DNA from 2 places in the Lysinibacillus sp. NPDC096382 genome. Region 2 is predicted to be linked to the other one. Evidence: riboswitches for the same ligand, from Rfam matches in the RefSeq annotation. Region 2 holds a riboswitch; the other holds the start of a gene.
The links. A riboswitch is a leader RNA that binds a small molecule or an ion and turns the genes downstream of it on or off. The one in region 2 is predicted to bind glycine.
Positions count from the first base shown of each region.

Region 1: another riboswitch for glycine. It lies ahead of ACIQZA_RS21000 (amino acid permease); the one in region 2 lies ahead of gcvT (glycine cleavage system aminomethyltransferase GcvT).

Region 1 is NZ_JBIWFC010000020.1:8,429-11,646, forward strand. Features, by position in the region: gene ACIQZA_RS21000 (amino acid permease) at 1-1,242, opposite strand, end outside; glycine riboswitch at 1,407-1,483, opposite strand; gene ACIQZA_RS21005 (rhodanese-like domain-containing protein) at 2,105-2,494, opposite strand; gene ACIQZA_RS21010 (lipoate--protein ligase family protein) at 3,086-3,218, shown strand, end outside.
Region 2 is NZ_JBIWFC010000003.1:253,057-256,274, forward strand. Features, by position in the region: gene comGF (competence type IV pilus minor pilin ComGF) at 1-232, shown strand, start outside; gene ACIQZA_RS07530 (shikimate kinase) at 430-945, shown strand; glycine riboswitch at 1,090-1,182, shown strand; gene gcvT (glycine cleavage system aminomethyltransferase GcvT) at 1,465-2,568, shown strand; gene gcvPA (aminomethyl-transferring glycine dehydrogenase subunit GcvPA) at 2,593-3,218, shown strand, end outside.

The DNA of each region.
Region 1 (3,218 bases), on a different contig from region 2:
TACTAATAAAAATGCAAAGAAGGCAAGTACTAAATAGTTCACGAACGGAGTAAAAGGTGCCTTGAAAATCGATGCTTCATGAAGTGCGCGATTTTTACGTTTATAAATGATATGAGAGATTAATATAATACTCCACACCCATATAAAGCAAATAGCACTAATCGTTGTCACAACACTAAAGGCATTTTCAGGCATTAATTTACTTAGTAATGCACCAGCGGAAACTACAATTGCAGAAACAACGAGTGCGTTACTTGGCACACTGTTTTTATTGAGCTTTGCAAACTTTGGCGAAGCTTGCTTGTTGTTTCCAAGATTAAAAAGCATGCGGCTAGTAGAAAATAAACCACTATTACCTGCTGAAGCAGCAGATGTAAGAACGACAAAATTAATAATACCTGCAGCAATTGGAATACCAGCTAGTGTAAATACTTGTACAAATGGGCTACTTGATGCAGACATTTCATACCAAGGATTAATGCATAAAATAACAAATAACGCTCCTACGTAGAATAATAAAATGCGTAATGGAATTTTATTAATGGCAGAAGGAATATTTTTTTTAGGGTTGGCCGTTTCTGCAGCAGAAACTCCTACTAATTCGACACCAACAAAGGCGAAAACAACCATTTGGAATGCCATTAGGAAACCGTATAGGCCGTTCGGGAATAACCCGCCATTTGTCCAAAGATTTTCAACTGTCACTGTGCCAGAGCTTGTTTGAAAGCCTGTAAATAACATGATTAGGCCAATAACAATCAGTGCCACAATGGTGATGACTTTTATAAGGGCAAACCAAAATTCTAGTTCGCCAAATAGTTTTACAGTTAACAAATTCAAAATTAGTAACAGTACTAAACATCCGATTGCAGGCACCCATTGAGGTATATCAAACCAATAATGTGTATAAACGCCGACTGCAATAATATCTGCCATAGCGGTCATGATCCAGCAGAACCAGTATGTCCAGCCAGTGATGTAACCTGCCCAAGGACCTATGTATTCGGATGCAAAATCGGTAAATGATGTATAGCCAGTATTCGATAATAATAATTCACCTAATGCCCGCATAACAAAAAATAAGGCGGTTCCGACAATGAGATAGGCAAAGATGATGGAAGGTCCCGCTAAAGCAATGGCTTTACCTGAACCTAAAAATAAACCAGTACCGATTGTTCCACCGATCGCTATGAGCTGCACATGGCGATTTTTTAATTCACGTTTTAATTGTTGTTGTTCCACGTTGATCCCCCTCAAAGATACGTAAAAACTATGACTGGAAAATAAAAAAGAGACTAGTAATGACACTAGTCTCGTAAACGACAGAATAACAAATACCGATTACGGATGTTGTATGTAAATACAGAAAAACATTCGTATGGTATAGCTTTCGTGTTGAAAGTTAATATTACTCCTCTGTCCTTTTGCCTGAGATAGTGAACCCTTCGGCGACGCAAAATGCGCTCTCTCCAGAACTGCTCCTGCTATAGTGTTATCCATAGCATTCATAGCTTATATTGTATGTCTGTATGACATTATTTTAAGATATTATAAATCCTATCAGTGCCTAGTTAATTATTCAAGGGTAAATTTCAAACATTTTCAGAAAAAAAGAAGAATGGAGTTCATCTAGGTAAATACTTTACGAAAAATAGTATTTTTAGACATACGTTAATTTAAGGATACTATTTAATTCGTAGTATAAAGTGGCGCATCTACGAAAATTATGAATGACATTTTATAAGTCGATTGGAGAGGAGACTAAAGCGACTTCTTGAGGATTAGCGGGTCATCGGACGCCCCTAGGAAAGCGCTGAGTCGGAACGAAAAAATCAACCACATGTTGATGATGGGAATGTGAATGTAATGAGTATATTACCTCACGTTGTTTTATCCTTTTCTGTAGAACTAACTTGTCAGACGTTAAACAATATATATAATATAGTAGAAACTCAGAATTTTTTGCAAAAAGAAACCATCTCATAGTCATCTGAGATGGTTTACATTTTGTTTAAAACAAAATTGATATAGGTAAATACAAATAAATTTACTTTGTTTCATGAGTAGATGTATTTATATTAGTCACTAATGTCTTATTGATTTGTTAATTTTGTTTTTTGGACTTTACTTTACCTGTCCAAGTACGGAAGCCGCCTTGAAGTTGGTAAATTTGGTTGTAGCCACGTTTTTTAAGAAATAGAGCAGCACGTGAGCTACGGCCTGTATTTTGACAGTATAAATATACTGGTAAATCTGGGCGAATTTCTTTGTGACGTTGACGTAGAGTAGTCGAAGGAACATTGCGTGCACCAAGGATGTGACCAGCATCAAATTCTTTTTGTTCACGTACGTCAATAAGCTGTGCTTTACGATAGCCTTCAATAAATTGTTCTTGTGTTAGGTTTGTTACGGCTTTTTTTAGTCGTAGGGCATTAATGCCGATATAAGCAATTACAACTACTAAAATAACACCGATTGTGATAAGTATGTTCAACAAAATTTCTTACCCCTTTCTATCTTCTTTATTATTATAAAAGATGCGCTAGCGATAGTCCAATGAGTTTGATAAAATAAATTACATTGTGGCTAGAATTAATCTATCTAAATTTCTGGATGTTATTAGTGGAATCATCCCACTACATTCATAGACTAGGGTGGACGATTACTTCAATAAAAAATAGAACTAAACGCAGAGTGTCAAAATTTTGAGAAGTATTGTTTTTTAATCATCACCTAGAGTAGGATGACATTTGTTAAAACGTATGCCATATTCAGGTTGATTGGAGTGAAGGCAGGGGGACTCCTTGAGGATCATAGCGTCACAGATGAGATCCTACAGCGAAGCGGATGTTTTCTGTGCTGAAGCGAAGCGACAGCAACAAATGTTTTAACTGTGCGAAAGCGAAGCGGCAGCAACAAATGTTTTAACTGTGCGAAAGCGAAGCGGCAGCAACAAATGTTTTAACTGTGCGAAAGCGAAGCGGCAGCAACAAAGCGACCAGCCGGAACGCCCACGTTATGGTGATGAGACTTATTTTTGTACACGTTGCTAATGTTCAATTAAATATTTGTAGGAGATGAAAATATGACAACTTGGTATTTTCTAAATTCAGGGAAATGTAGCCCTTCTTTTAATATGGCGTTAGATGAAGCATTACTTGATTGGCATAGTGAAGGTTTAATTCCACCAGTCATTCGTTTTTATGAGTGGGAGCCAG
Region 2 (3,218 bases):
GATTCGACAAGACCAAAAGAGAATAACCTTCCAGAAAGGAGATACTATTCATAATATTGATTGTTATAGCAATTTAATTCGTGAACAAGTAAATGGTGGTCATGTACCAATGCTAATTGATATTAACAAATGTCAGTTCCAATTTGAAAAAAATATGTTAACAGTAGCTGTAGAACTTCCAAGTGGTATCAAAAAGGAGCGAACTTTCTATGTTCCAGTTATTGAAAAGTGACAGAGGGGCTATATTTTTAATCGCAATTGCATTATTATTTTTTGTAACTACTTTTGTTCTTACGTATTGTATGTCTTATGAGATTCAGTTTCGAACATATAATGACCTAGAAAAGCTGAATATTCGAGCTACGATAAATTTATTAGGACAAATTTTGTCAGACAGTGTAGAATCGTAGTTATAAGAAGGTGATTCGAATGCGAAAAATATATTTAGTTGGTTTTATGGGCTCCGGCAAAAGTGCGTTAGGAAGACGTTTAAGCTATTTGTTAAAGATGCCTTATTATGATATGGATCATGAGATCGTTCGGCAGCAGGGAATGACAATTCCACAGATATTTGAAAAATATGGAGAAGTACGTTTTCGAGAAATAGAAACAGAATTTTTGAAAAATTTCCGAGACGAAGCTTGTATTATTTCAACAGGTGGTGGAGTTGCAATCAATGCTGAAAATCGAAAAATAATGAGACGCAGTGGGCTCGTGTTTTTTTTAGATGCGACATTCGAAGATATATACAAACGAATACAGCATGATCCGAACAGACCAATTGTACAGAGTTCAACGAAAGAGGAGCTAGAGAAGCTGTATCATTACAGAAGAAGATTCTATCGTGAAACTGGACATATACAAGTGTTAACAGAGGGCAGAACACTCCGCCAAATTCTTGAGTATTTAGTATTCCAAGTTAAAAGGTTAAAAGGCGAACGTTGATTAAAATAAATGAATCAAACGTTCGTGTTTTGATATAAATTAAAAAATGATTGCCTTTTCAATGCAATTAATGTTAGGATATAGACAAATAAGTAACTAAATGTTCATTGAATACTAAATAGTACCAAGATGAATCTTGGGCGGATGATTGTGCGGGGAGAGCACGTGTAGACGTCACCGAAGGAGCAAATAACAAAATGTTATGAATCTCTCAGGTAAAAGGACTCGTACAAGACGCAACTCTGGAGAGAGCTGTAGTACTACAGCCACCAAAGGGGAAAGCCGGCTGTTTGGCATTGTAGGTATGCGAGCCAGTCTGGTGTAACTTTCAGGTTTAAGGACAGAGAATCCCGAAAAGGGGTTCGTCTGTCTTTTTTTATGTCTAAATGTTTTGCCTAATGTTGTTAGTTTCTATTCCTTAATTGAATGAACAAACAGGGGAAGCATGATTGCACTTATAAAAAGCAGACGAACTACTACCAGTAAAAAATGTAACTACCATTTAAGGGGGCAAAAATAATGACGAATGAATTAAAGCGTACACCTCTATTTGAAGAATATGCAAAGTATGGTGGTAAAACAATCGACTTTGGCGGATGGGAATTACCAGTACAATTCTCTTCTATTAAAGAAGAGCATGATGCAGTTCGTAATCGTGCTGGCTTATTTGATGTATCACATATGGGTGAAATTTTAGTAACTGGACCTAATTCACTAGATTTTTTACAAAATCTTTTGACAAATGATATTTCAAAAATTGCAGTAGGTCAAGCGCAATATAATGCAATGTGCTATGAAGATGGTGGCGTTGTTGATGATTTATTAACGTATAAATTAGCAGACAATCATTATTTATTGTGCGTAAATGCGGCAAATATTGAAAAAGATTATGATTGGATGATGGAAAACCAACATCAATATGATGTAACGATCGACAATCAATCAGATGCTTATGCACAAATTGCCCTTCAAGGTCCATTAGCAGAAGAAGTTCTTCAAACATTAACAGACACTGATTTAAAAACGATTAAATACTTCCGTTTCCAAGCAGACGTTGAAGTTGCTGGTCATAAAGCATTAGTATCCCGTAGCGGTTACACGGGGGAAGATGGTTTTGAATTATACGGCTCTCCAGAAGATATTAAAGCTTTATGGAACGAAATTTTAGAGGCTGGAAAAGACAAAGGCGTTATACCAGCAGGTCTAGGATGCCGTGATACACTTCGTTTCGAAGCAGGTCTTCCATTATACGGTCAAGAGCTATCAACAACAATTTCACCTCTAGAGGCTGGTATTGGTTTTGCTGTGAAGTTAAATAAAGAGGGCTTTAATGGCCATGATGCATTAGCGGCACAAAAAGAAAATGGACTGTCACGTAAAATTGTTGGCATTGAAATGATTGATAAAGGAATTCCTCGTCATGGCTACAAAGTGTTTAAGGATGGTCAGGAAATCGGTGAAGTGACAACAGGTACACAGCTTCCTTCTTCTAAACGTAATGTTGGTCACGCATTAATTGACAGCCAATTCGCAACTATCGGAACTGAATTGGAAATCGAAATTCGTGGTAAGCACTTAAAAGTAGTAACAGTTGAAACACCGTTTTACAAGCGTTCAAAATAATATTGAAAAGAGGGACCTACATTTATGAAACATCGTTATTTACCAATGACGGAGCAAGATAAACAAGAAATGTTAGACGTAATCGGTGTATCCTCAGTTGATGAGTTATTTGGGGATATTCCAGAAAAAGTACGTTTTAAAGGCCTATATGATATTAAAGAAGCAAAATCTGAATCAGCTTTATTAAAAGAATTAACGGCAATGGCTGCGAAAAATAAAGATACAAATGCTAACGTATCGTTTTTAGGTGCTGGCGTATACAACCACTATAAACCGGTTATCGTGGATCATGTTATTTCTCGTTCAGAGTTTTACACAGCGTATACTCCATATCAACCTGAAATTTCACAAGGGGAATTACAAGCAATTTTTGAATTCCAAACGATGATTGCAGAGCTTACAGGTATGGATCTTGCAAACTCTTCTATGTACGATGGAGGAACAGCATTAGCGGAAGCAGGTATGCTTGCAGCTGGACATACGCGCCGTAAGAAAATTTTAGTATCGGAAACGGTTCACCCTGAGTATCGTGATGTCGTTGCTACATATGCATACGGTCAATCCATTGAAATTGTTACTGTTCCACAAAAAGATGGTGTGACAGATGTAGAAGCTTTAAAGGAATTAATGGATGACAATACGGCAGCTGT